2 regions of the Paenibacillus sp. CAU 1782 genome follow, and region 1 is predicted to be linked to the other one. Evidence: riboswitches for the same ligand, from Rfam matches in the RefSeq annotation. Region 1 holds a riboswitch; the other holds the start of a gene.
The links. A riboswitch is a leader RNA that binds a small molecule or an ion and turns the genes downstream of it on or off. The one in region 1 is predicted to bind FMN.

Region 1 (14,792 bases):
AGCTGGAGGAGGCGACAATCAATCGGGGCTGGAGTCCATTTCCCCTGGTTCGTTATTCCGAACGTCCCGATACGGTATCAGCGCATTTGCTGGAAGGCGCAGTCGCCATTTTTGTGGACACCTCGCCCAGCGTGATGACGCTGCCCACGACCTATACCGATCTGATGCAGCATGCGGAGGAAAACCGCCAGACGCCGCTTATCGGGACTTATTTGCGCTGGGTCCGTTTTATTGGTGTTTTGGCCTCGCTTTTCCTGCTGCCCTTGTGGCTGCTTTTCGTTATGCATCCGGAATACAAACCACCCATGCTGGAATTTATCGGTCCCAACAAAACAGGCAAAATTCCGCTGTTTGTACAGTTTCTTCTGGCGGAAATCGGGGTTGACCTGATGCGGATGGCTTCTGTGCATACCCCATCATCGTTGGCGACGGCAGTATCGCTGGTTGCTGCTATTCTGATTGGCGATATTGCTGTGCAAACCGGAATCTTCGTCAACGAGGTTATCCTGTATATGGCTGTAGCGGCAATCGGCATGTTCGCAACGCCCAGCTATGAGCTCGGTTTGGCGAACCGGATCGTGCGGCTGGTTCTGCTGGTCGCCGTGGCGGCGTTTGAAGCGCCGGGTTTTATGGTCGTTTGCACGCTCATTTTTATTATGCTGGTGATGGAGCGCTCCATGAACCGTCCCTATATGTGGCCGATTATTCCGTTTGACGCCAAAGCTTTATGGAGCATCATTATCCGCAAACCGGTTTTGCATAACCGGACAAGGCCTAATATTTTGCGTCCGCAGCAGTCGGAAAAGCTGCCGGAAGGCGAGTAAGGATGGGGGGGGTACACCGGTCCGATTGGGGGCAATACCAAAAATACAAATGAAATGCGGATTTATCCATTTCGGGCGGGGAAGGATTGCGTTATACTGATGCTATAAGATGCAAATCATATCCGTTTATCTTTAATTGTGAGTTCAAAAAGCCCGGTTTTCAGTACCAAGAAGATGGGATGAAGCTAGAAATCGAGGACCGGAGCGTAGTGATAGCTGCGTGAGGAACGGAGAGTTCGGCTGAATTCCATTTTCGATGCTGAACATGTCGTTAGACATGCTGCGTAATGGAATGCGGGTTTTTTAAACATCCTCTATAAGGAACGGAAGAAAGCTGAGGGTAACCAATGTACCTGCATGGAACAAGCAAAATCAATGACAAAGGCCATCTTGAAATAGGCGGTTGCGACGTTACGGATCTGGCGCAACAGTTCGGCACACCGTTATATATCGTGGACGAGGATCTCGTTCGCCAGCGCGCTAGAGAATATGTGGAAGCGTTTAAAGCTTCCGGTCTCAAATTCCAGGTCGCATACGCCAGCAAAGCGTTTAGCGTTATGGCAATGTGCGCTATCGCCGAGCAGGAAGGGCTGTCGCTGGACGTTGTGTCCGACGGCGAGCTGCATACGGCGCTGCAAGCCGGTTTCCCGGTACAGCGCATCCACTTCCACGGCAACAACAAAACGCCGGACGAAATCAATATGGCGCTTGACGCCAACATCGGCTGCTTCGTGGTGGACAACTTCCACGAGCTGGCTCTGCTCAACGCTCTTGCAGGCGAAAAAGGCAAAAAGGTCAATATCCTGTTCCGCATCACGCCGGGCGTTGAGGCTCATACGCATGACTATATTTCCACAGGCCAGCAAGATTCCAAGTTTGGCTTCGATCTTGGCAATGGTTCGGCCAAAGCCGCAATCGGACAGGCGCTTGAGCTTCCTAACCTGGAAATTCTCGGCGTACACTCCCATATCGGCTCCCAAATTTTCGAGGTTGAAGGTTTCCGCATGGCCGTTGACAAAGTCGCAGACTTTGCCGTATCCATCCGCGAAGAATTCGATCTGACCTTTAAGGTAATCAACCTGGGCGGCGGCTTCGGCATCCGCTATGTGGAAGGCGACACGCCTCTTCCGCTGGGCGAATATGTAGCAGCTATTACGGATGCGATCAAAAATAAATTCAGCCAGGCAAACTTCCCGCTTCCTGAAATTTGGGTAGAGCCGGGCCGCAGCATGGTTGGCGATGCGGGCACTACGCTGTACACGATTGGGACAAGCAAAGATATCCCAGGCGTTCGCAAATACGTTGCTGTCGACGGCGGCATGACGGATAATCCGCGTCCGGCGTTGTATCAATCGCGCTATGAGGCGATTCTGGCAAACCGCGCCAACGAGGCATCCGAAGAAACGGTTTCCGTCGCCGGCAAATGCTGCGAAAGCGGCGATATGCTGATTTGGGATCTGGATCTGCCGAAATCGGAAAGCGGAGATTTGCTGGCCGTATTCTGTACCGGCGCCTACAATTACGCCATGGCAAGCAACTATAACCGGATTCGCCGCCCTGCGGTCGTATTCGTGAAGGACGGACAGGCCGACCTTGTTGTGAAGCGCGAATCGCTGCAGGATATCGTCGTAAACGACGTAATTCCAGCCCGCTTGCAAAAGTCCGCACTTGCGAAATAAAGATAAAATTGGTAACGTATCTTTATTCGGTATAGAAAGGTAGATGTTTAAAATGGCAAAACAAGCAAAAATCAAATTGGCAAGCGGCGGCGAGGTACACCTGGATCTGTTTGATCAGGATGCTCCAAATACGGTCGCAAACTTTGAAAAGCTGGCAAACAGCGGTTTTTACGACGGTTTGTCTTTCCATCGCGTTATTCCTGGTTTTGTTGCACAAGGCGGTTGTCCAACCGGCAACGGCACAGGCGGCCCCGGCTACCAAATCAATTGCGAAATCAATCCTAACAAGCACGAGCGCGGAACGCTTGCAATGGCTCATGCCGGACGCAACACTGGCGGCAGCCAATTCTATATCTGCTACCAGCCGCAGCCGCATCTTGACGGAGGCCACACTGTCTTCGGCAAAGTGACGAAAGGCATGGAGTTTGTGGATGCGCTCAAAAACGGAGACAAAATGGAGAAGGTTGAAGTTTCCGGCGAATAGTGGTAAGATGCTAACCATATAATCAATAGCTTTCCTTCGGGGTCGGGTGAAAGTCCCAACCGGCGGTGATCGGAAGGGCCGGGCAGAACGGGTAACCGTATGTCCGGCGCTCTCCGTCAGTCCGTGACCCGGATTGAATGAAACTATTCAATGCGGTGGACCTGGTGCAAATCCGGGACCGACAGTATAGTCTGGATGGGAGAAGGAGAAGCTTCGGCATTGCGTAAAACAAAATCCCAACACATTTCCATTTGTGCTTTAATTCACATTTGAGGGAATTTGGGTTTTTTGGACGACTTCGCAAGAAGTTTTTGTCCTGCGCAAAAAATAGACTGTAACCCTTTGCCAAAAGGCAGGTTAATCGTCTATTTGTCGTTGTTCTCATGATCTTTGAATCCCCTCGGCAAGCTGCCTGGAGGGGCTTTTTGCGTTGTTGGGCATATGGCGTTCAAAGCGCTGGATAGTTGGCGCATTGGAGGAGAGAGGGGGAGAGACGTATTTTTACCGGATTGATAGAGGAAGTTGGGGTTATGAAAGGCGTCACCCGGCAAGGTGAAGCCATGCAGCTATTGATCGGGGCAAGCGTGGTCACCGACGGGGTTAAGCTGGGTGACAGCATTGCGGTAAACGGCGTGTGCCTGACCGTGACGTCCTTCGATAAACATTCTTTTGCTGCGGATGTTATGCCTGAAACGTACCGTAAATCCACACTGCACAGTTTAAAGCCAGGCAACGGAGTTAACCTGGAGCGGGCGATGAAAGCAGGCGACCGATTTGGCGGCCACATCGTGCAGGGGCACGTGGACGGGACTGGCGTTGTTGTTTCCAGGCATAGGGATGCCAATGCGGTTGTTTTTAAAATATCTCTTCATGACAACTCAAGCCTTCGTTACATCATTCCGAAAGGCTCCATCACGATTGACGGCATAAGCTTGACGGTGGTGGATGTATCGGAAGGCGAGTTTTGTATTTCGATTATCCCGCACACATTGGCGGAGACGGCTCTGCAGCAGCGTCAGCCTGGCGAGACGGTTAACATCGAATGCGATATTATCGGCAAATATGTGAATCACCTGCTTCATTTCAACCAGCCGGAGCAAAACGGCCGGCGCAGCGCCTCCAAGTTGACAACCGGTTATTTGGCGGAACACGGATTTTTGTAAGAGGGACATTGGGAGGGGATCGTATGGAGGAAGGAAAACAAGCGTCGTTTGACACAATTGAAGACGCGGTGAAAGATTTGTTGGCGGGACGCCCCATCATTGTAGTGGATGATGAAGATCGGGAAAATGAAGGAGATCTGGTTGCTCTCGCCGATAAGTCGACGCCCGAGGTCATCAACTTTATGATTTCCGAAGCGCGAGGCCTGGTCTGCGCTCCCATTACGGCGGAGCGGGCCGAGGAACTGGATTTGCCGCCAATGGTGAAAAAAAATACGGATTACCACGGTACGGCTTTTACCGTATCCGTTGACCATATTTCCACAAGCACGGGTATTTCGGCATACGAGCGTTCGGTCAGCATCAAGGCTTTAATCGATCCAGCGGCGCGTGCGGAGGATTTCCGCCGTCCCGGGCATATCTTTCCGCTGATCGCCAAGGAAGGCGGCGTGTTGCGCCGTGCCGGCCATACGGAAGCGGCAATTGATCTAGCCCTTCTCTGTGGAGCAAGCCCGGCGGCAACCATCTGCGAAATTATTAAAGAGGATGGTTCTATGGCCCGTCTTCCCGATCTTGTAACATTCAAAAACAAGCATGGCCTCAAAATGATTACGATTGAAGAGCTGATCCGGTACCGCAATGAAAAGGAGCAGCTTGTGGAACGGGTCGTGGATGTGACCATGCCGACCGACTTCGGCGAGTTCCGCGCCGTTGCGTACAAAAACAAAGTGGACGACAAGGAGCATGTCGCATTTGTTAAAGGCGAAATCAAGCCTGACCAGCCCGTGCTGGTGCGCGTCCATTCGGAATGCCTGACGGGGGATGTATTCCATTCTCATCGGTGCGACTGCGGACCGCAGCTTGCCGCTGCGATGAACCAGATCAATGAAGCCGGCGCCGGCGTTCTGCTTTATATGCGCCAGGAAGGACGCGGCATCGGGCTGATCAACAAATTAAAGGCATATGCGCTTCAGGAGCAGGGATTGGACACGGTTGAGGCGAATATTAAACTAGGCTTTGCTCCCGATTTGCGGGAATACGGGATAGGCGCACAAATCCTGAGGGATCTTGGCATTACTCAAATGCAGCTTATGACCAACAATCCGCGCAAAATCAAAGGGCTTGAAGGGTACGGCATCGAAGTGGTTGACCGCGTGCCAATCCAGATGCCGGCCAATGACAGCAACCGTGGCTATTTGCGCACCAAGGCTGCCAAGATGGGGCATTTGCTGGAGTTGGATGAACTGGAGCAAGCACAGCAGGGCGAAAAAGCGGCAACAACGCCGCAGCACTAATATAACTGGAGAGGAAGTAGCAGACATGGCAAAATATTATGAAGGACATTTAGTATCCCAGGGATTGAAATATGGCGTAGTTGTGGGCAGATTTAATGAATTCATCTCCGGCAAGCTGCTTAGCGGAGCATTGGACGCGTTCAAGCGGCATGGAGCGGAGGACGATGATGTTGAAGTGGCATGGGTGCCAGGCGCTTTTGAAATTCCGCTGATTGCCCAAAAAATGGCGGAAAGCGGCAAATATGACGCTGTTATTACACTTGGCGCGGTAATCCGCGGCTCTACGCCGCATTTTGACTATGTGTGCAGCGAGGCGGCCAAAGGCGTAGCTGCAATTGCGCTAAAAACCGGCATTCCGACGATATTTGGCGTTCTGACGGTGGATTCCATCGAGCAGGCAATTGAGCGTGCGGGCACAAAAGCCGGCAATAAAGGATATGAAGCGGCTGCCAGCGCTATCGAAATGGCGAATTTGAGCAAGCAGCTTCAGGGCTAACGCCTTGATTTGCCAGACGGCGGGAGGGCTTCATTTTGTCAGTGCTTTACAGGCTTGAAACGTTTGAAGGTCCGCTTGACCTGCTTCTCCATCTGATCGATAAAGCGGAAATCGATATCCACGATATTTCCATCAGCGAAATTACGGTTCAGTACATGGACTATCTGAATGCCATGAAGGAGCTGGAGCTGGAGGTTACCAGTGAATTTCTGGTTATGGCGGCAACGCTGCTGGCGATCAAAAGCAAGCAGCTGCTGCCCAAACCTCCCGTTTTTGATGATGAGCCGGAAGATTGGTACGACGATGGCATGGACATGCGGGATGAACTGATTCAGAGGCTGGTGGAATATCGCAAATTCAAGGCGATCGCGGAGCAGCTGCGCGATAGGGAGCATGACAGAAGCCTGCTGTTTTCCCGCGAGCCTGAAGATATGACTCCGTTTTTGAAGGAAGTTCCGGTTAATCCGGTGGAAGGGCTGCATCTATCCGATCTGGTGAATGCTTTCCAGAAGGCGCTGCGAAAAGCGGCAAGACGGAATTTTGTAGCGACCGTGCACCGTGACGAAATTTCCGTCAAAGATCGCATTCATGATATTGTGGAGCTTCTGAAGCAATATGAGACGGTTCGATTTTCCAAGCTGATCCGTGAAAATATGGACAGGCATGAAATCGTCGTTACCTTTCTTGCGATATTGGAGCTTATGAAGATGAAGCATATCCGGTGCCATCAGCATGGGCTGTTTGATGATATCGTGATTCACTGGAGAGGAGAAACCGGGCAAGATGGATTATCAGCATTTGAAGAAAATTATTGAGGGCTTGCTTTTTATGGCCGGGGATGAAGGTTTGAACAAGCGCCAACTAGGCGATATTCTGGAGTTGAACATGGAATTTGCCGTTGAGCTTGTGCATGATCTTCAACGGGATTTGGAGCGCGAGGCAAGAGGCGTTCAAATTTCCGAAGTTGCCGGTTCCTTTCGGATGACGACGCATCCGGAGCATGCGCCTTATTTTGAACGTATGGCCTATACGCCAACACGGGCCCAGCTATCGCAGGCTGCGCTTGAAACGTTGTCGATTGTTGCCTACCGTCAGCCGATTACAAGAATTGACGTTGAAGAGATCCGTGGAGTCAAAAGCGACAGGGCGATTCAATCGCTTGTATCCAAGGATCTGATTGAGGAGGTTGGCCGGGCAGAAGCGATTGGCCGCCCCATCCTATACGGTACAACAAAAGCGTTTCTGGACTATTTCGGCCTGCCATCCATTAAGGATTTGCCTGAACCGAAGCAGGTCAACATGGAGGACGAGCTTGACGAACATACGCAACTGCTGTTCGAGAAGCTGGACGGCCGCCAAATGACGATTGATGAATTAAAAGAGGAATGAGAAAACGCCGCTTGGTCATACTATATTCAACCTGTTTTTGGAAACGGAGGGAACACAAACGTGTTTGACGCTCCCTATGGTTGGATAATGACCGGCGGCCTTTTTTTTGTCCTTGCGCTGGTTGTGCTGTTGTCTTCGCCGATCGTAATCGACGGATATTATAGGCGAAGCGGCAATAAGGATGATGCCCAATTCACCGTGAAGCTGCTGTACGGGCTGATTAAATACCGAGTGAAAGTGCCTTTTGTTCGTTTTACGGGCAAATCGCTTCAGTTGAAGGAGCACATTTCCACAAGCAGCGCAGGACAAAGCGACTCTCACAAGCAAAATGATGAGATTGACGCAGAACGAGTCGTGCGAATGATCGACAAGTGGAAGCAGCTGCTGGAAATGACGAGAGACTTTACCGGAGTGGTAAAACACGCGTTGGAGCGTGTCGATGTGCATCGCTGGCAATGGTCTACATCCGTTGGAACGGGAGATGCCATGTGGACGGCTATGGCTACTGGGCTTGTATGGTCGATTAAGACGAGCGCGATCGGCCTGCTGTCGCAGGTAGTCAGACTTAAATCACATCCGGAATTGAAGGTCGATCCCGTTTATGACCGCCCTGCTTTTACAACGGAGTGGTCGTGCATAGCTCAAATCCGCTTCGGTTATGCTATTCTTGCCGGACTGCAGCTGTTCATTCGCATGAAGAAATGGAAAGGAGGCGTCAAGCTATGGCAGAACATCCTATTCAAGGCTTAATGCAAACCGCAATGGAAAACATTAAAGAAATGGTTGACGTCAATACAATTGTTGGCGATCCGGTACAAACGCCGGACGGCAGCGTTATTATGCCTATCTCCAAGGTAGGCTTTGGTTTTGTGGCAGGCGGCAGCGATATCCGGATGGATAATGGCGGAGACAAGCATGATGCGGCAAAAGACGACGCTCACAACGCTTCGGTTTCTTTGCCGTTTGGCGGCGGCAGCGGCGGCGGCGTATCCATTACGCCGATCGCCTTTTTGGTTGTTGGGGCAACGGGCGTTAAAGTCGTGCCGCTGGACAATCAGACTCATCTGATGGAACGCGTCATCGATTCCGCCCCTCAAGTATTTGACAAGCTGCAAAACATGATGCGGCGCAACAGCTCCGGCGACTTTGTGGAATCCACGACAACAACAATCGTGGACGGGCATATGTAAATGTTGCAATAGCTCAGATGGCCGAGGGGAAGGCGCAAGGCTTTCCAGCGGCAATCCGGCCTCCCGCGCGTAAGCGACGGGAGGTTTTTTGCGTATCCATCATTTTCGGCTCCATAGCTCGTCTATTGAGCGATGTACAGGCATATACTACATTAGATTGCATCAATCAACTTGAACCAACACCGGAAGGAGCCAGCTTAGAATGACAACCGGGTTATACAGATTTTGGACAAGGCTTGGAGCCGTGCTGGCCGTATTGGCGCTGCTGGCGGGATTGGCGCCGGGCGGAGCCTCCGCAGCGCCTTCAATCGGCACAAACGCTAAAGGTGCTGCATTAGTCGATGTAGAATCGGGGCGGCTGCTTTATAGCAGCAACGGCGATACGCCAATGAGGATAGCCAGCTTAACCAAAATTATGACTGCTATCGTGGCCATAGAACATGGTCATTTGGACGACATGGTAAAGACGGGGAAACGAGCTGTCGGAAAGGAAGGCTCCTCGATTTATCTTCAGCTAGGCGAAGAGATGAGTTTATCCAATATGCTCTACGGCCTAATGCTTCGCTCCGGCAACGACGCGGCCACTGCTATTGCGGAACATGTAGGAGGCTCGGAAGAAGGATTTGTCCATCTTATGAATGAAAAGGCGGCCATGCTGGGCTTGACACATACGCAATTCCGCAACCCGCACGGACTAGATGAAGAGGGGCATTATTCCTCGGCGAACGATCTTGCGCGGATGGCGGCCTATGGTCTTAAAAACAAAGACTTTGCGGCAATTGTGAGCACTCGCGTCAAAGATGTGCCGAACCCTCACGAGAAGTGGAGCTACCGCTGGTTGAATAAAAACAAAATGCTTGCTATGTACGAAGGAGCGGACGGCGTAAAAACGGGCTACACCAAAAAGGCGCTTCGTTGTCTTGTTAGCTCGGCTACCCGCAACGGGCAAAGGCTTGCAGCCGTGACGATCAACGACGGGGACGACTGGAAAGATCATCAGCAATTGCTGGACTGGGGGTTCAGCAATTATCCGCTTCAGACACTCGCTGAAAAGGGCCAATCCATTGAAGGGGTTGCTCAAGTAGCTGGCCAAACCTTTCTTTATCCATTGGAAGAAGGCGAAGGAGCAGGGGTTCAAAGCAAGCTGGAGCTGATTCCCGCAGCCGGGGAGCGGTATGAACTGGGCGAACGCGGCAGATTGCTGTTTTATTTAAACGGCAATCCCATCGGCAAAGTTCCGGTCTATGATCCGGACAGTCCCTTGATGTCAGCGGGCGGCGATTAGTTATAAAGGCCAAGGGATCCGCATAGCGGAAATGTTGCCAAGCCATGCCTTCGCCAGGGAGAAGCGGAGGCGGGTTTTTCCGGGGGAGGATTGTGGAGGATGGTAAACTGGATATGGCTTTTTTTTATCGTGGCAAGCGTAGTGGTGGCGGCGTTTACGGGGAAAATGGATGACGTAACCGCCGCTGCTTTTGATGGAGCCAAATCAGGCGTGACCGTAAGCTTTGGACTGATTAGCATTATGGTGTTTTGGCAGGGCATGATGTCCATCGCCGAACAAGCGGGATTGCTCAAAAAGCTTGCCGCTATGCTTGGGCCTGCTGTTCGCTGGCTGTTTCCCGATGTTCCTAAGGATCATCCCGCCATGGGGTATATTATGAGCAACCTGAGCGCCAACCTGTTTGGCCTTGGCAATGCCGCAACTCCGATGGGCATCAAAGCGATGCAGGAGCTGCAGAAGCTGAATCCGCACAAGGAGACGGCGACGGCGGCGATGTGTACGCTGCTTGCCCTGAATACATCCAGCATCACGCTAGTGCCAACAACGCTTATTGCAATCCGCATGAATTATAATTCCGCCAATCCGGCCGAAATCATCGGCACAACGATTGCCGCAACCTTCGTAGCGACCGCAGCTGCCATTATGGCGGACCGCTGGTACAGAAGTCGGTTGAAAGCTCCGCCGGGAGGTGGATGAAATGTATGAGCTGTTTTCGACGTTATCCGCATGGATGATTCCAGGCATTATCGTGTTTATTCCTTTGTACGCCATGCTGCGACGCAAAATTCCGGTATATGAAGTATTTGTGGACGGTGCCAAAGACGGCTTTGGCACCGCAATCGGAATCATTCCCCATCTGGTGGGCATGATGGTAGCCATCAGTATGTTCCGGGCGTCGGGCGCTATGGAACTGATGCTGTCGGCTGTCCGTCCGTTTTTTGATTGGCTGGGCATTCCCAGCGAGGTATTGCCGCTTGCCGTGCTCAGGCCGTTGACGGGTGCGGGTTCGCTTGCTTTTACGGCAGATTTGATCAGTACATACGGGCCAGACTCCATGATCGGCCGAATCGCTTCTACTATTCAGGGAAGCACGGATACAACACTGTACGTGTTAACGGTTTATTTTGGCGCGGTTGCTGTACGCCGGACAAGATATGCGCTGAAGGTCGGCCTGTTTTCCGATCTGGTCGGATTTTTTGCCGCAATCGCCGTTTGTCTCTATTTGTTCCGTTAAATTGGGCTACCGCTTGTTTCTGGAGTAAAACTTATATAGCTTGTGCTTTGGCCCTCCAATCGGTATGATGGAGAGTGAGGTGAAAGCATTGGAACGTTTACAAAAAATATTGGCGCAAGCCGGGATTGCTTCGAGACGCAAATGCGAGGAGCTCATTCTGTCCGGCGTTGTCGAAGTCAACGGCGAAAAGGTGACGACGCTTGGCGTAAAGGCTGATCCTGCGGCGGATGTCATCACCGTTAACGGCAAGCCAATCAAAGGCGAAAAAAAACTTTATCTGATGATGAACAAAGTAAAAGGCGTGATAACAAGCGCCAGTGATCCCAAGGGTCGGAAAATCGTAACCGATTACCTGCCGGGCATCAAGGAGCGGGTTTATCCTGTAGGCCGGCTGGATTATGATACGGAAGGGCTGCTGCTGCTTACCAACGACGGCGAGTTTGCCAACCTGCTCACTCATCCCAAGCATCACGTTCCGAAAACGTACCATGCGACGGTTAAAGGCGTGCCGCACGGCACAGCGCTGGAGCAGCTTCAAAGAGGCATTCAGCTGGAGGATGGCATGACGGCTCCCGCCGAGGTAGAGTACCACGATGTGGCTTCGGATGACAAGGAAGCTACAATTTCCATCACGATCTACGAAGGACGCAATCGCCAAGTCAGACGTATGTTTGAAGCGATCGGGCATAAGGTAGTGCGGCTGAAACGGATTAAGTTCGGAGATGTCGGTTTGCAAGGGCTGGGACGCGGAAAATATCGTCATTTGACGCCTCAAGAGGTTCAAGGACTTATTTCCGCCGCAAGTAAGACACATAATGTTCACAAATAGCATTTGGCGGCGGCAGTTTTTGCCGTCTGCTTTTCGTTATAATGAAATAACGGTGGTGAGATAATGGGGAAATCCCGAAGAAGAATCCAAATCATTATTTTGATTGCGGTATTTGTCATAGGCGGCTATGCAATCGGGACAACCCTGTTCGCCAAAAACGATAATGGGCAGCTAAGCCCGGGAGACAAGCCGCCCGCCTTTGCGCTTGCGGATCTTGACGGCAACGTGTTTCAGCTGTCGGATTATGAGGGCAAACCGGTGATTGTCAATTTCTGGGGCAGTTTTTGCGAGCCTTGCGTCAGGGAAATGCCGGAATTTCAGAGGCAATATCAGAAGTGGCAGGATAAAGGGCTTACGGTTCTCGCGATTAATTTGAGCGAGGACACGCTTACTGTGCAAAATTTCGTCAAGCGCTTCCAATTGGATTATCACATTTTGCGCGATATCGGGCGAAAGACGGAACGCAGCTACGGACTTCGTTCCTATCCGACCACCTTTTTCATTCAGCCAGACGGCAAGCTGATGGAGGCTGTTGTTGGCGGCATGAGCGAAGAGGATATTGAGAAACGCGTGCAGCGTTTGCTCCAGCTGTAGGGGGTTATGGCTTGCTTGTTCCGGAGAATACTAAATGCGAGTGCGGTCATCAAAACGCCGTAGGCACCGTGCTGTGCGAATCATGCGGAAAACCGCTGCTGGAAGATCTTCAGAAATCCGATACGCCTCTGGAAATGAGGTACGACGGGGTTGCGCGGCGTTCGCAAAAAACCAATCCCTCAATCATTGACAAGGTGTGGAATTTTTTCTCTTCGGTCAAAATTGCGATCTATTTGATTGTCATCACCTTTTTGACGGCGATGCTGGGTACGATCTACCCCCAGGAAAATACCTTTATCAATAATTTCGAGCCATGGCTGTATTATGAGCAGACCCATGGACTTCCAGGCAAAATCTATTATGCGCTGGGGCTGTCGCGGACGTACGAAAGCTGGTGGTTCATCGGCTTGCTGGTTATGATCGGCACTTCACTCGTCATATGCAGCCTGGACCGGGTGCTGCCTCTTTACCGGGCGCTCAGCAAGCAGCAGATCCGCAAGCATCACCAATTTCTTCATCGCCAGAAGACCGTATACCGGGGCGATGTTGATGGCAATGCTGGTGAATGGGTGGCGCAATTCGCTGCGCAGCTGAAACGCAAGGGATACAACATACATAGTGATGAATCCGGAACCGCGATGCTGGCGGAGAAAAACCGCTTTAGCAGATGGGGACCTTACATCAACCATATCGGCCTTATCCTGTTTCTGCTTGCCATTCTCGCACGCAGTATTCCGGGCTGGCAGATGGATACCTATGTCACGGTGCCGGACGGGGATACGGTAGAAATCCAGGGAACGAATTATTATGTTAAAAGCGAAAAGTTTACGGTGGATTTTTATAGCGACGACGAACTGCCGGATTCGCTAAAGGGCAAGCCAAGGCCAAAAAATTTCGAAACCAAGGCTGTTTTGTATCAATGCGTGCAAGATTGCGGCGATCCCCTCAAAAGTCCGGAACTGGAGGAGGTAAAGAGGCACGATATTGCCGTCAACTCCCCTCTGCAGTATAAAGGACTTAAATTGTTTCAATTTGATTTTAATCTTACGCCGAGGTTAAATGCCGTCCATCCCGTGCTGGTGGACAAAACCACCGGAGAGATTTACGGTCCGTTCGATTTGCCGATGAAGGATTCCGAGCCCGTCCATAAGCTGGGACCGTTTACATTGGAGCTTTACGCCAATTACATGGAGTTTGCCCTCGACAGCGAAGGAAAACCGACGACACTGTCCCGTGATCCTAACGCGCCGGCTTTTGTATTTACGGTCAAAGGACCCGGCCTGAAGCCGGAAGGCGAACCATATATGTATTTTCCAATGCAGAAGGATAAGGTCCGGTTTGCCCAAGACAGCATAAATCGGGCTTTGGCGGACAGGATCGAAATCCGAGTGGATGGAATGGAAAACGTTGATTTTTCGGAAGCGACTACCTTTCTTAACGTTAGAATGGACAAGGCTTTGTCCTTTCTATGGATTGGCGGCATTATTTCCATGGTGGGGCTTGTAATGGGCACCTATTGGCAGCATCGCAGAATTTGGCTGCGAATCGACGAAGGCAAGCTTTCGCTTGGCGCTCACAGCAACAAGAACTTTTTCGGGCTGAGAGCCGAAATTGCCGCGGCTTTAAAAAAGACGGGGATTGAAGTCGAACCAAAGCGACTTGATAACGGGGGGAACAACGCGTGAATCTAGTGGATTTCAGCAGCGATGCGTTTATAGCGGCATTTTTCCTGTATTGCATTGCTTTTATGCTGTATGTCATTGCGATTGCGGGCAGAAAATGGAGCAACAGAGATCCGGTCGAGCATGAACGCAAGTGGAGCCGCATTGCGTTTTTCTCCTCCAGCGCCGGCCTTGGCGCGCATATCGTGTTTTTTGTTACGCGCTGGATTGGCAGCGGACAAATTCCGACCAGCAACATGTACGAATTTCTGACGTTTCTGGGCATGGCCATTATGATGGCGTACACTGTAATCTTTTTTCTGTACCGCAAGCCGCTGCTTGGCATGTTTGCGCTGCCGCTAACGATTATTATCGTGGCGTACGCATCGGTGTTTCCTCAAGAGGTGCAGCCGCTGATACCGGCATTAAAATCGATCTGGCTGAAAATCCATGTGACGTTTGCGGCGCTTGGCGAAGCCTTTTTTGCCGTCGGTTTTGCAGCAGGATTGATGTATCTGCTCAGGGTTATCGACTTTAAGGATCGCTCCAAGGCGGGCCGCCGTTCGCAGTTTTGGGTGGAGTTCTGTCTCTATTCAATTATGGTTGTTATTGGCTTTATCGTAGCGGTGTTTGTCTTCCGCGGAATGGGTTATGAAGCCCAGTTTACGCAGG
Region 2 (14,792 bases), 1.3 Mb from region 1:
CGCCTCTCGCACTCTTCCAGCGGACAATCTACATATATCTCGCTGAAATTCGGCAGCGCTTGCCTTGCATATTGCCTCATTTCCCGGTATGGGCTGATAAGCGATACAATAACCGTCACTCCATGCCGATTCAGCATATCCGCGAGATAGACGGCTCGGGCGATATTTTCAAAGCGATCAGCCCGGCTAAAGCCCAATTCGGAGCCTAACCTCTTCCTCAGCTCATCGCCATCCAGCCACTCCACGGCTACCCCCTTGCTTCGGAGCGTTTCTGCCAATGCGGAAGCAATCGTGCTTTTCCCCGCTCCGGACAGTCCGGTGAGCCAAATGGTTTGACCGCGGCCCAGGTTTTCCACACCAGATTGACCACGACTTTCTGCAACAGAGATAAAATCGATACTCGTGCCACTTTCATGCTTCATTTTTTAAGGCCCCTTTTTTCAGCTCGACACCATAATTAACACTTGCCACGTTGTGAAAATGCAAAAGAAACCTGCACCAAACTGGTACAAAACGAGTAACTAACCCCTGACTGTGCCGGCATTTGCTGCCGGATTCCGCTCCAGCAAACCTGAGCCGTACACCTGCTTAAGCTGCAGCTCCGGCATATGAATGTAGCCGATATAGCAATCGCATGCTTTCATCCCGCAGGGTCTGTCGGCAGATAAACCCTCCAGTCCGTCCCGATACAAGTTGCCGATGACCCGTCTGTCTTTGTAGCAGCGTTTGACCAGCCCCGCTCCTTGTACGTAAAAAACGCTCCGGCCTGCATGACATGATTTGCCGTAGCTGTCGTAGTCCACTACGTTCAGACTGAATAATGGATCGATGGAGCGGAAAGACGCCAAATCCTCGTCGCTGTAATAATTGGGCTTGTCCTTGTACGCATTTACCCAGAGATACACATCGCCGGGCAGCTTTTCGCGAAGGGATGCAATAGCGGGATAAGCGCTGTTAAGCCCAACACTGCCTACGCTAAACGGCACGCCAGCCTCATATACTCTAAGGCATTGGGCCAAAAACTTCTCTTCGCTCACCTGCCCGGGATGGTAGGTAGCCCATAATGCCGTTTTGTTGGCATCCAGCTTTTCCAGAAAAGCCAGATTCGCCGATAGATTGGTTTGGATCGCCACTTTATCCACATGCTCCATATGGGACAGCTCCGCCATCGCATCGCGGTACCAGCGGTGAACCAAACCTTCCCCGTACGGGTTGAAGAAAATGGAAAGGGAATGGCCATTGCTTCCCTGCTCTCGCGCCCAGCCCACGAATGTCTCAAGCTGCTTCTTGTCTTTTGCCAACGTTTCCGCGCTGTCTCGCGTTTTGCCGAAGGGACAATAGGGACAATCATAATTGCAGGAGGAAAGCGACCCACGGTAATACACCACCGCATTCATGGCAGCACAAATCCTTCCATTCGATTTCTAATTTCCCCGGAAATAAACCAGTCGCCGATGGAGTCGGAATAACTCATCCCTTCAGCCGTCAGAAGCAGCGCTCCGTCTTCCACCCCTGCCAGCCCTGACTCCGCAAGCAGACGAAGCTCTGGAAAATCATCCATCGGCAACGATCCAAAGCGGCTTTCGTAATGATTTAATGCAAGGCCTTCGGCATGCAGGATCGCTTTTAAAATAAACCGCCGTTTCTGCTCCTGCAGCTCCAGTACGATACCGTAATCGGCATGTTCGTAAGACTTCGCCGCCACGTAATCGGCAATAATGCTTTCCGTCGCTTTGCGGCTGACGCCATAGCGGGAGGAGTAATGCACGCCCCGCGTATAGGAGCGTGCTCCGCAGCCAAGACCTACCATCCCTTCCTCCTGGCAGCTGTAGTCCAGAAGACGTTTTCCGCTGCCCGGCGCGGATATTTTGGCAAAACGGCGCATGGAATATTGACGGTAGCCGCTCCGAAGCAGAAGCTCTCTTGCCGCCGTATAACAAGCCAGCCGGATATCGGAATGTTTGGCGATTTCTCCCGGCTTAACGATGGTATGCTCCCGCGTATACAGCGGATATAAGAAGATTTCCTCCGGCTCATAACGCAGCGCCTCGCCAAGAGAATAAAGCCAGCTCTCGATGCTTTGCCCAGGCAGGCCGTAGATCAGATCCAGATTCAGAATGGGAAGATTGTACTGTCGCAGCAGCTCCAGCGCTTTGTAGACAATTTCCGGCTTTTGCGGTCTGTAGATCGCTTCGGATTCTGCCGCAACAAAACTCTGGATGCCCATGCTGACCCGGTCGGTTCCGTTCCTCTTCAGTACATCCAGCTTTTCCTCGTTTATCGTTTCCGGGGACACTTCAACGGAAATGGACACCGTCTGAAGATCAACTCCCATTCTATCAACCGCAATGCGGAACAGCCGTTCCAAAAGCTCCGCAGAGAGCAGCGTCGGAGTTCCGCCGCCAATGGCGAAACGGGCATAGGGCTTGCCGGCAATCAATTTTGCCCATTGCTCGGCCTGCCGCTCCAGCGCATCCACATAACGGACATGGACATCATCGCGCTTGTCAGGCAGCGTAAACAGATTGCAAAAGCCGCAGCGCGCTCCGCAAAAAGGGATATGCATATACAGAAAATAAGATTCAGCCGGCTCATCCCTCCACAGCTCTCCAAGAGACAACGGCGGGTCGATGCTCTGATATGACGTTTTGTGAGGATAGGAATATAAATAAGAGCGGTAAGGGTTAGCCGTGATATAGTCCCTTAGCTCGGAATGTGTACTTGTCGTCATGGCCCTCCTCCTCTCTATAGAAAAAATTCGCGGTAGGGAACGTCCCAAACCGTTTCATGGGCCAACCGGTGTCCATGATAACCATCTTCGCCAAAGGCTTCTCCATGATCCGAAAAAGCAAGGCAAAATACTCGATTTCCCCGCTCCCGAAAAGCTTGGAACAGCCGCCCCAATTCGCCGTCCGCATATCGCAGCGCCGCACGCTGGGTTTCCACGGAATCCTTGTGCGCTCCTTCAACATAGAGATGGCTGGGGCCATGAATGGCGGATACATTTATAAACATAAAAAGCCGCTGGTCGAGTGGCGTCGCTTGGAGCAGCTTAATAGCGTGATTGACCTGATTTTCCGTGGAACGGGCATTGGATACGCCAAAGTTCATTCGCCAGTAGCTATGCTGAAAATAACCCGGGAGCACCTTCGCAAGCGGCACTTTTTTGCTAAAAAAAATAACGCCGCCGATACATACTGTCTTATACCCCTCGGCAGCCAAGCCTGAAACAACGTCCGGGGTATCGAACAACCAGGTATGGGGATGCGTTTTCAAACCCGTACGGCTGGAATGAAACAGCCGGATATGCCGCGATTTGTCCGTTGTTGCTGGCGTTGGCAAAAACCCGCCAAAAAAAGCATGATGCGCCGCATAGGTAAAGCTGCCCGGCGTATGGCGCTTCTCCCAGGGGCCGCTGCCGCACAGATTGGGACAATTGGCCTCCTCCAGCACGGCGGCGTCATACCGAAGCGTATCCAGCGTAATCATTAAAATGTCATGTGTGCCTACAACGGCGTTCATATCCGTCATGTTTTAAGTCCACCTTTTGTGTAATGATGCAAAAAAACAGGAATCATAAAAAACCTCTGTCGAGGCCATATCAGAATGGCGACCGCATGTTGCGGAACTTTTTTTCGCCGGTATGGAATTGATTTTCAGCCAACCCGAAAACATGACGATTCCTGTGCGGAGAAAAGACGGCGACTTCATACGCCGCCGCTTCGCCCGAACAATAATGACATTTCCCATTCATAGGGGGTCAGCCCCTCATGCCGCACGCCATAGAGCAAATCGCCAAAGGGATTAACATCCGCCACATAACAGCGCTGCGCGCCTTCCGATACAAGCACGTCAACGCCCATTGAAAAAGAAGCCGGGAAAACCGCTGCTGTCTGCCGGGCGATACACTGCACTCTTTCCTGAACCTCGGGGGACAACCCCGCCTCGGCAGGATTCAAACGCTGGCTTCGCAAATGCAGATTAGTGACCGGCGTTTTACTGGCACGGACAACGGCATGACCGGCTTCTCCTCCCGCTACAAGCTGGCGAATATCGCAGGCTTGTCCTCCCACGCGGCGTTTGGCTATCCATTGTTCCGCGTGAGCGCCATGGCGGTACAGCCAATTCACAATAGCTGCGATTTCCCCGCTGTCCGTATAACGCTTCAGCTTGCCGCTGTTGTAGTAAACAGGAGGGCGCGTCACATAGCTCTCTACGCCAATGGTCGTCATGGCGATCTCCGCGCCGGTAACGGGATTAACCTGGTAGGCAATAACGCCGGAAGCCGCGGAACCGGAAGCCAGCTTCACAAAAACGCGATGGACCCCTTCCGCTGCCATCGCCTCCCGCAACAATTCATAATTATCGGGAGGCGTTTCTCCGCCGATGGTTCGAGGCACAGCAACGCCGGCTCGGGCAAGCGCCTCCTGCGTTCGGCGTTTGTCCGTCATCAGGGCGATGTCCTGCGGATCATTCAGCCATCGCGCTTCCGGAAGCGCCGTCTTGACTTCGCGCCGCAAACTTGCCAGCAGCCTGCAATATCCGCGGAACCATTGGCCGGGATGATGCAGCACGCCCGGAAGCTCGGGCAGCCGCAGCGCGGACGCGGCGCTCAGCGGAGACAAATGGGGATGATCGGGAAGAGGATGCAGCGCATCGTCTACCTCCCGCGCAGCATCCGGCGCTCCCAGCGCAATTAGCGCTTTTTCGATCTCGAAGCTGCCGCCTGGCGATTCCATTCGCAATAACGGCGCTCCGCTCAGCCCGCGCGCGGCTTTTTCCAGTACGCCTTCTCCCCCTAGCGCATCGGCAAAGGGAACAATGACGGCGGGCGGAAGGGATAGCTTATCCAGCGCGGACTGTATCCCCTCCGTACGCCTATCCCCCGGCTGCCCGATAACGATTAGAGGCCTGACTTGTACGGAAGACAAACCGCCTTCCGAATTTTTGCTCATTCCGATAATCTCGTTATTCCGTGATGGAAGGATAACGCCAGTCCTCCTCCTCGTCGATATCCTGCTGATCGCTGACATCAACCGGAAGACCGCTAGCCTGGAAACGGTTCACCATATCATCCGTCATATAATGGTAGTTCAAATCAAGCTTTTTCAAACCTTTGATGCCAGAGCTGGACAGAAGCGCTTCGCCGCCTTTGTCGCTAAGCGTGCCAAGAGACAGATCCAATGTCTCCAATTGGCCCAAAACTTCATGCTGGCTCAACGCAATTGCAATCTCGTCCTGCAGCTCGCTATTTTTCAAGCCCAAATAAGTCAGCTTGGGGAATTTGCCCGGAGGAATAACGGACAACACATCCTCCAAACCTCCGTCAAAGCCATAATCTTCAACGCCGAGATACAGCTCCAGCTTGCGCAGATTCGGCAGAGTGGCGCCGGCTATGCTTTTTAGCACTTTTTTGGGCAAGCCGCCCGATATAATAATGAGTTCCTCTAATTTGTCGTGCTCAAGTGAACTGAATTCCAATTCGTTGCCGCCTTGCGCCGTTAGTGATTGAAGCTCGGGAAAAGCGGAGAGCAGCGGAGACAAATCGGATTGAATAATCCAGGAAATCTCGCATTCCTCGGAGCTCATATCTCCGATAAACAGTTTGCGAAGCGAAGGAAAACTTGCACTGTGCTTAACCAGTGCTTCTACTGTTTCCTTCGAGCTATTCTCGAAGGAATGGCCCCACTCGCCGATAATAAGGCTGGTCAATGCAGCGCCTTCAGGGGAACCCGCCAGTTGTTCGATTTCATCTTCAACTCGTTTTCCATCTTCAAATTCCTCATAATCTACCGAAAGCTTCAATTCCGTCATGACTTTCCCTCCCGAAAAAATATACTTCCACAATCTACCCTATCACCTGAGTCAAGACAGAGTCAAATCGCCCCCGCCAACCTGCCAAATGCCAAAAGACGCTTTCAGCACCGCTAATATGCATTAGCAGAAAACGCCTAAATTGGCAATCCGATAACAGTCTCATTTTATTGTGTTGCGTGCATCTCTTTCAAAGCTCTCCTAAGCCTTTTTCAAGTCTTTTTCAAGCCTCTTTCAGACCACTTTCAGCTCAATTCCGCTTGCCGCCCGCTTTGTTCGTTTTGCAACTAGGCTTTCCGCCCTATTTTTCTGCTCTCCCGATATTCATCCTCCAGAATGCTCATCAGAATGGAATCGTGGTAGGCATGATTGTAGTACAACGCTTCACGCTGGATGCCTTCTTCTCTAAAACCAAGTTTTGCGTAAACATGAGCCGCCCGTTTATTGTAATCAAACACATTCAGCTCGATCCGATGCAGGTTCAAGACGCCGAAGCCATAATTCAGGAGCAGATCCATCGCTTCGCTTCCATACCCTTTTCCCTGGTTGCCATTACTAAAAATCGCGATTCGGATATTGGCGTTGCGGTTTCTGGGATCGATATCCTGAAGAACGATATCCCCTATGAGCGCATCATCTTCTCTTCGGGCAATCAGGAGCAATACCGTCGAGGAATCCTCCCGCTTTCCTTCAAGATAAGAAACGATTTGCTCTCTCGTAAAATACTTTTGCGTACCCGTAAGCCTTCTCGTTTCCGGATCATGCAGCGCTTGTAAATACCAATCGACATCCTCTGCCTCAACGGGCCGCAAATAGACGGATGTCCCTTCCAAAAATCGTATCGGTTTTTTCATAGTTGTTCCTACCTTCTTGTTTCATTTTTGCGTATACTTAAAGCTATCACGAAACTGACCACTAATAAATATACAGTTTGCTGCTGCACTTCTTGACACTGATGCTGAAGGATATGCCCCGTATATTAGCCGCGGAAAATCCCTGTTACCCGCTCATCCCTCAAGCTTTTCGGTCGGCAGGTTATACCGTTGTTCCACTCGACATTACAGGTGCGGGAACCGGGGTTGCAATTCCCCTCATTTCTCCTGAAGGGCATCTCCAACTGGAGGCGGATGCCAATGTCGTCTATCTTGGCGGAATGCCCCAAGCGTTGGCGCCGGAATTGTGCATTCATTATATGGTGCTGCCAAAAGCAATGCTGCCCGCCTTTCGCAGTCTGGGCCAACAATCGATGTTTGAGCCCTCTTCCCCGCGAATCTATCAGCGCGCGATGGAGCATTTTATTCGCGACGGCCATTTTGAACGCCATATCCGGCGGATGAGAAATGTTTACCGGCGAAAGATGAATTTGCTAAAGGAAGCGCTCAGCCGCTCTTTTGGCGGAAAAGGCGATGTCGATATTGCCGTAACTGGCCTTCATCTCGTTATGACCGTAACGTCACGCTGCTCGGAGGAGACATTGACGGAAGCTGCCAAACAGGCAGGCATTCGAATTGCTCCGGCTTCTCCCTATACAACCGGCCATCGCCATCGGGAAGACGGCTTCAAGCGCGAGCTGCTTATTGGCTTTGGCGGAATCCCGGAAGAACATATCGAAACGGGCGCCTCAGCGTTGGCCCAGATACTCCTTCCCCTTTTGCTATAAACGTTTTGCGATCTTGCTATTCCATTTGAAAATAAACACGAACGTCAACTCGGAGGTTATACTGGATGGGAGGAGGCGACAACGATGGAGAGCTGCAATGATGGATTGGAGAAAAGACTTTCGGACGAGCAATGGCAGGCGGTTGCGGCCAATGACAAAAGCTATGACGGTTCATTTCTCTACGCTGTCAAAACAACCGGCATTTTTTGCCGGCCTTCCTGCAAATCGAGAGTGCCGAAACGCGAAAATGTAATGCGATTCGATGATGCTTCCCAAGCCTCAGCCGCCGGATTTCGCCCCTGCAAACGGTGCAAGCCAACCGGAACGGCTTTGCCGGACGAAGAATGGATCGCCATCGCGGCGGATTATATAGACCGTCATTATGATGAACCTTTGACACTGGAGGAGTTAGCCGCCGTTTGTCATGGGACGCCTTACCATTTTCACCGCACCTTCAAAAAAATCAAAGGAGTAACGCCCTTGGCCTATATGCAAGCCCTTCGCCTTTCCCGCGCAAAACATCTGCTCTTAACGACTGACAATCCGGTCGCTGGAATCGGCAAAGAAATCGGCTGGCCCAATGCGCCTTATTTTATAACCGTATTCAAAAGGCTGACGGGGCTGACCCCTGAAGCCTATCGCATGAACCACAACAAAAGACAGGAGGTTGATTCTGATGAATGCTAACCTAAACATGCCGGCCATCCAGTGGTCGCTGCTGCGGCACGGAGACTGGAATCTACATCTAGCCGCAAACGAAGCGGGATTGTGTTTCATCGGTTCGCAAGACGCCCCATTAGAGGAACTTCAGCAATGGTTGGTTTCCCGCTATCCCGGGCGGAACCTGGAGCAAAATGACAACACGCTGGAGTCCCATGCCAATGCCCTTATTTCCTATTTGGACGGCAGCATCTTACAGCCTGAATTAAAGCTGCATCTAAAGGGAACGCCGTTTCAGGAAGCGGTTTGGCAGGCGCTTTGCGACATTCCTTACGGTCATACCCGCTCCTACTCCGACATTGCGGAAACCATCGGCAAACCAAAAGCGGTGCGCGCAGTCGGAACGGCAATTGGCGCCAACCCGCTGCTGATCGTTGTTCCCTGCCATCGCGTTATCGGTAAAAACGGTGCGTTAACGGGATACCGTGGCGGAATGGAGATGAAAACAAAGCTGCTGGAGCTTGAACGGGGAACCCGCCGATTATAGCTGATTGCGATTATAGCTGCGAGCTGCCTCCCGGTCCGTGCCAGTCATACGGGGCTGTCAAAGCGACAGCGCCCACAGGTAAAGGGAAGCAACTGTGCCGTAAGGCGAATAGTTGGCCAAATAGCGCCGAAAAGCCTCTTCGTCCAGCTCGGACAAGCCGTACAGTCTCATCATCCCTCGCCGGATGGCGGCATCGCCAAAGCTGACCACGTCTTGACGCCCCAGTCCATGAATAAGCACCATTTCCGCTGTCCATCGTCCAACTCCCTTGATACCCGTCAAACGTTTCAAAATTTCCTCGTCCGGTAAACGTTGCAGCTCCTCCATCGAAAAATCTCCGCTTTCAATTTGGGTAGAAATCGTATAAATCGTTTCTGCTTTTTTCATCGTTAATCCGCAGCCCTTAATGGTCAAGACCTCATAGCTAGCCAGATTGGCTGATGTGATGTCGCCCAACTCTTCCGCCATCCGATTCCAGATCGCATCTGCCGCCTTCACGGATATGAGCTGGCCGACTATCGCATAAACCAACGCTTGGTAAGGATCAGGCATGACGATTCTCTCTATGCTGCCAAGCTCCTCGATAGCCGCTCCAAGCTTGGGGTCATTTGCCTTCAAATGCTGGATTTCCGTCATGCCGTAATGAAACATTTTTTTATGCTGCATAATCCATCCCGACTCCCTCGGCGAGTTTTTTGCCAATCGATTGCTGTTATCTCTCTAATCATTTATCTCTCTAATAGTATACGCCAATCATTACGCCCGAAAGAATTTTCGGAATGAAAGGGCAAGAATGTGAAACTTCGCCTGTGATTTGTCCCGGCAGGTTGCGACTGCAACCGCAATGGAGCTTTTTTTCCAGTATAATAGCATTACAGAACCATGCCAGACTGGAAAGGAGCAACAAAATGAATCTTGAGTTCATCATTCCGTTTCTTCGCAAAACAAACCTGTTTCACGATCTCAGCGAGCAGGAATTGGAGCGGGTTGCGGAAATCGCCATCTCTCGGCGCATACCAAGGCGTTCCATCATCTTTACGGAAGGCAGCGAGAAGGAATGCGTATATTTTATTCAAAAAGGGCTGGTCAAAACGTTCAAAACGGACGAAAACGGCCATGATCAAATTGTCTCCTTCTTGTCGACAGGCGACATGTTCCCGCATATCGGCTTTTTCCATCCCCATCCCTATCCTGCAACCGCGGAAGCCATTGTAGATTCGCGACTGCTCGCCATTCCGGTGGCTCAATTCGAAACGCTTATGCTGAACAATCTATCTATCGGCATTAAAATGATGACCGTGCTGGGCGATAAAATCCGGGAGCTTCAGGAAAAAATCCAGGGTTTGACGGGGCAGGATGTCAAACACCGCGTCATCACGCTGCTGCTGCAACTGGCAGATCAACTCGGCAAGTTCAAGGACAACATTTGCGTCATCGATTTGCCCATGACCCACCAGGAGTTCGCCAATTCCGTCGGCACAACCCGCGAAACGGTAAACCGCCTGTTAAGCCAGTTGAATAAAGAGGAACTGCTGGAGGTTAGCCGCAATCAAATTATTATTTTTGACCTTCGCGGATTGAAATCTCAGATCGGTTCCAGCTAACCCGCCTAATTGGAAAATATGTGACACGGCTCACAAAGCCCACCCTGCTCCTGTCTTATAATGAGGGAGCAAACCAAACCTAACACCGGGAGGAATTAACAATGAGCCAATTCGCTGCTACCGTTAATGCGACTGAATATCCGCCACAGCTCAAGCATAAAGTGATTTTCGAAACCTTCAACAATCTCGAGCCAGGTGAAGCTATGCTTCTGGTCAATGACCATGATCCTGTGCCGCTTCGTTTCCAATTCCAATCCATGCATCCTGAGAAGTTTACATGGGAATACATTGAGCAAGGTCCTGAATGGTTCCGCGTCAACATCGGCAAGCTTTAAAAGGTTGTTCAAAAAGTCCGCTTTCCATTACGAAGCATTACTCGTGTCATGGTCAGCGTCGAATATGGCATTCAGCCGAAATCTCCGGTGCTCACTTAGCTTTCACTAAGCTCCGCTCCTCGATTTCTAGCTTCAAGCCATCTTCTCGGCACTGAAAACCGAACTTTTTGAACACGTATTTTATGATTGGGGCGAAGACCATGGCAAATGTTACGATTATCGACCCGCGAACGATCCGAATCAAGGTTGGCGTAGAAGATGCAATTACGATGGTACAGGAAGCGTCTCGCAGCGTAGTCGATTATGCCGACGAAATCGTGACCATCTATGAAAAAATGCCTGAATTTCAATTCGTCCATTTCTGCTTTTATGCCTATGACAGCGCCAGATTATTCGAAGGCATGCTGGAAACGGACCCTAAACAATACACCTCGTTTTCCCTGGATGCGCCGGATTCCTTTTTTTATGCGCTATACGGCGGAATGGCGGGATTGTATAACGAAGCTAAACAAATTCAGGGTTAATACAGAGTAGGCAATCAAAAAAGCCCCGTTCCATTTCACTGATTACAGTGCGATGGATGGGGCATTTTTTACGGGACAAAAAAACCCGCCCCCAAGACACCCTTTCCCGTCCGTTTCCTCCCTGCTGAATAGTTATTCATTCCACACGACTTTTCGGACAGCCCCCAATTTCACTAGAATCCGGCATTTTGATCTGGTAGAGTAAAATAGTGGTATTCCATCAGTCCACTATCCCAGAAACGGAGGGTTTTGCTTGAACCTCGGCAAGTTTATTGATTCTTCCCCGTTTAGAAGTTGCGTGCTTTTTCTTATTTTTATTAATGCGATCCTGGTTGGCCTTGAAACCTATCCCGCCGTATACGAAGCCTATTTCCCATGGATTTATTGGATGGACCGGCTGCTGCTATGGGCGTTTACGTTGGAAATCGTGCTGAGGATAGCCGTAAACAGGGCGTCCTACTTCAAGGATGGCTGGAATGTGTTCGATTTTGCTATCGTGCTGAGCGGACATCTGTTTGCCGGAGGATCTTTCGTAACGGTTCTGCGAATATTGAGGGTGCTGCGGCTGCTTAGAAGCATATCCGTTATGCCGTCCCTGCGGAGATTGGTTAACGCGCTGCTGATGACATTGCCTTCGTTGTGGAACATTTCATTGCTATTGTCTATTCTTCTCTACATTTTTGCCGTTGCCGGAACGATGATGTTTGGACATGCAATGCCGCATCTGTTCGGTTCTCTTCACGCCTCCTTGCTGACTCTGTTCCAGATTATTACGCTGGATTCCTGGTCAAGCGGCATGATGAGGCCGCTTATGGAGATTTACCCTTGGGCTTGGGTCTATTTTGTTTCGTTTGTATTGTTTGGCACCTTTATCGTTATGAATTTAATCGTTGGCGTTATTGTGACCAATCTGGACAAAGCCAATGCGGCGGATGAGCCAGATAACGTTATCGCCAACGAAGCTCCGTCTGCACAACAATCCGAAACCTCCAAGGACCAGGTTGAGCTGGCTGCACTGAGAGCCGATATTGCGGAGTTGAAAGAGCTTGTAACCCAGTTGTCCAAAAAAACAGGCTGAAGCATTGGCCAGAGCAGCAGGTGCTCGTGGCTCAGCTTCAGCCGGATTGCTTCAATAAAGAATGTGAATCGGTTCGCATTTATGATAGAACCGGATAGCCGAGATGTCACAGACAGGGTTTATATCGCCGCCGCTGTAGCGCTTCGTTCCGGCTTATGCTCCCGCTCCGGTTGGAGAATTCCTTCCTTCTGCCGAGAGATAATAAGCAGCGTTGCCCAAATGAGAACAAATCCTACAATTTGCGTTACGGTAATAACCTGCTGGAATACAGCAAAGTTGATCAAAACGCCAACCATTGGGAAGCTTAATTCTGCCAGCGTTGCATAGGAAGCTTTGATGGCGCTTAAGCCTTTATAGTACAGCAGCAGGCTAAGCAAGCCAGGTAGCAGCGCCTGCAGCAGCAGGTTAAGCCCAATCAGCGCCATTCCGCCCGCTTCGCCCGGAAGCGCCCATATTTGGCGTTCCCCCAAAACAAGAGCCAACAGCAACGGCAGCGCAAGGATAAATCGCAGCGACGTCACCGCTTCATAATTCAACACGCCCAGCAGATATCGGCCCATTACGGTCGAACCACCCCACAATACAGCCGCGCCAATGGACATCAGGCTGCCGGCTTGAAGCATCTCGCTCATATTGGAGAAAGGCAGCTTAAAGCCGAAGGTTAGCAAATAGGTGCCCGCAATCGCAACAATGAATAACATGCCGAAGGACTTGGGCAGTTTTTCTTTAAGCAGCCATCTGGCCATGAGAATGGCGAACAAGGGCTGAAGCTTTTGCAGCAGGAGGACCGAATTCAAATCGCCGGATTCAAGACCTTTTGTGAACATCACCGTCGCCAGCGCCGAACCTCCCCAGGAAATAAAGAGCAGCGCGCCGACATGACGCAGCCGGAGCTTGCTCAGCTGTTGCCGGTGCTTCCACAAGACGGGAGCCATAAACAACACCAGAATAACATGCTCCAGAAGAGCGATTTGAGTCGATGTAAGATGGTCCAGCAGAAGCATGCGGAACAACGGATCGACGCCCCACAGCGCGGAGCCTAGCACAACAAACCAAAATGCGGGTTTGACGGCCTGATTTTTGAAGATGGGTAAAGACATCATGTTGCTCATGGTTGAATGCTCCTTTTCGTGCATCCAACCTTCAGGGGTTGTCGTATTCCAAGAAAAACCCCGCATCGCATCGAAAATGCGAAACGGGGCTAGCCAAATAAACATGCCAAAGGCATATTCAAAATGGCGATCTTCTCCCATCCGGACTTTACCGTCGGCCTTGGATTCTCACCAAGTCAGTCCCTTTGCCAATGTTGGCTTGGCTTAGGGAGTCGCGGGCTTCGCTTCGCAGCTTCACCGCCGGTCAGGAATTTCACCTGCCCCGAAGATCAGTATGCTAATCAGTTGATTAATTAGTAAATTCTTAATGACTTAAGACAACTATATGCTTCATCAAGTCCTGAGACTATGATGATTATCACACCCACATTAGAAAAGTAAGTAGCGATGTTATTTTCATATCATAAGTGGAGCGAGGCTCCTTGTCAAGGGCTTTTAATAAATTCCTTTTATTCTTACCTATTTTGTCGGGTTAAAGAGTTGTTCCCTTGCAAAGGACAGCCATTTTCGGGCGGCAAAAGATAGATATCCTTCCTTCCGCCATATCATGACCAGCCGCCATGGAATAAGCGGTTCGGTCAGTTTGACGACGCTGACCGCGCCAGGGGCAAGCTGCTTGCAGATCGTTTCCGGCAGCATCGCGATGCCCAATCCCGCCGCCACCATTCCGCCGATAAAATCCCACTGCGAGCTTTCGCAAACGATATCCGGCTGGAAACCTGCTTCCCGGCATGCTTCCAGCATTCGGTCATGCAGAGTGAAATCCTGCCGGAACATAATAAACGGCTCCGCCGCCAGCTCGGATAGCTTGATTTCGCCTCTACCCGCCAAGGCATGGCCTGCAGGCAATACAACCTGAAGTTTTTCTTCTACTACAGGAAAAGAATGAAACTGATCTTCTGGAGCCGAGAGCAGCACCACTCCCATATCCAGCTCGCCCTCGGCAACGGCGGATTGAATCCTTTTGCTTCCATCCTCTAGTATACTTAGAGAAATGCCGGGATGGTGTTCGCGAAACCGCCGAATAACGGATGGAAAAAAGTATGCCCCCACCATAGGAGGCAAACCCAGGCTAATGCTTCCCTTCTGCAAGCTGACAAGCTCCGCCAACCCGTTTTCGATCTCCTCCAACTGGTCCACTATTTTGCCCGCGCCTTGGGCGATCACTTTCCCTGCATCTGTAAGCGCAATTTCCCGGCCCGACCGGATAAAAAGCTGCACGCCAAGCTCATCCTCCAAATTTTTCACAGCTTTGCTGATCGTTGGCTGGGTAATATGAAGACGCTCCGCAGCTTTGGTAAAGCTCTGGGAGCGTACAATTTGCAGCAAATATTGAAGCTGGCGAATATCCATTTTTCCAATTGGCCCTCTCTCATAGACAAATGGCATAATTTTTATGCCTACAATTCATTTTACCTATGAAAATAACTGCTGTAAACTTGAGTCCAGAAGAAGGAG

Region 2: another riboswitch for FMN. It lies ahead of ACX93W_RS08365 (DMT family transporter); the one in region 1 lies ahead of ribE (riboflavin synthase).

Annotation. Positions count from the first base shown of each region.
Region 1 is NZ_JBTOLL010000001.1:438,118-452,909, forward strand. It holds gene ACX93W_RS02245 (spore germination protein) at 1-824, shown strand, start outside; gene lysA (diaminopimelate decarboxylase) at 1,172-2,503, shown strand; gene ACX93W_RS02255 (peptidylprolyl isomerase) at 2,556-2,987, shown strand; FMN riboswitch at 3,016-3,198, shown strand; gene ribE (riboflavin synthase) at 3,485-4,150, shown strand; gene ACX93W_RS02265 (bifunctional 3,4-dihydroxy-2-butanone-4-phosphate synthase/GTP cyclohydrolase II) at 4,174-5,442, shown strand; gene ribH (6,7-dimethyl-8-ribityllumazine synthase) at 5,468-5,938, shown strand; gene ACX93W_RS02275 (segregation and condensation protein A) at 5,974-6,753, shown strand; gene scpB (SMC-Scp complex subunit ScpB) at 6,722-7,327, shown strand; gene ACX93W_RS02285 (DUF2953 domain-containing protein) at 7,388-8,077, shown strand; gene ytfJ (GerW family sporulation protein) at 8,050-8,517, shown strand; gene ACX93W_RS02295 (D-alanyl-D-alanine carboxypeptidase family protein) at 8,720-9,802, shown strand; gene ACX93W_RS02300 (nucleoside recognition domain-containing protein) at 9,902-10,498, shown strand; gene ACX93W_RS02305 (spore maturation protein) at 10,500-11,036, shown strand; gene ACX93W_RS02310 (pseudouridine synthase) at 11,125-11,865, shown strand; gene ACX93W_RS02315 (redoxin domain-containing protein) at 11,929-12,459, shown strand; gene resB (cytochrome c biogenesis protein ResB) at 12,471-14,144, shown strand; gene ccsA (cytochrome c biogenesis protein CcsA) at 14,141-14,792, shown strand, end outside.
Region 2 is NZ_JBTOLL010000001.1:1,744,084-1,758,875, forward strand. It holds gene cysC (adenylyl-sulfate kinase) at 1-422, opposite strand, end outside; gene ACX93W_RS08295 (STM4011 family radical SAM protein) at 522-1,397, opposite strand; gene ACX93W_RS08300 (STM4012 family radical SAM protein) at 1,394-2,731, opposite strand; gene ACX93W_RS08305 (STM4013/SEN3800 family hydrolase) at 2,746-3,531, opposite strand; gene ACX93W_RS08310 (STM4014 family protein) at 3,708-4,955, opposite strand; gene ACX93W_RS08315 (STM4015 family protein) at 4,969-5,814, opposite strand; gene ACX93W_RS08320 (GNAT family N-acetyltransferase) at 6,102-6,668, opposite strand; gene ACX93W_RS08325 (aminotransferase-like domain-containing protein) at 6,782-7,474, shown strand; gene ACX93W_RS08330 (bifunctional transcriptional activator/DNA repair enzyme AdaA) at 7,559-8,161, shown strand; gene ACX93W_RS08335 (methylated-DNA--[protein]-cysteine S-methyltransferase) at 8,151-8,681, shown strand; gene ACX93W_RS08340 (DNA-3-methyladenine glycosylase family protein) at 8,739-9,347, opposite strand; gene ACX93W_RS08345 (Crp/Fnr family transcriptional regulator) at 9,590-10,285, shown strand; gene ACX93W_RS08350 (DUF2249 domain-containing protein) at 10,387-10,620, shown strand; gene ACX93W_RS08355 (hypothetical protein) at 10,821-11,144, shown strand; gene ACX93W_RS08360 (ion transporter) at 11,398-12,222, shown strand; gene ACX93W_RS08365 (DMT family transporter) at 12,342-13,334, opposite strand; FMN riboswitch at 13,460-13,608, opposite strand; gene ACX93W_RS08370 (LysR family transcriptional regulator) at 13,794-14,687, opposite strand.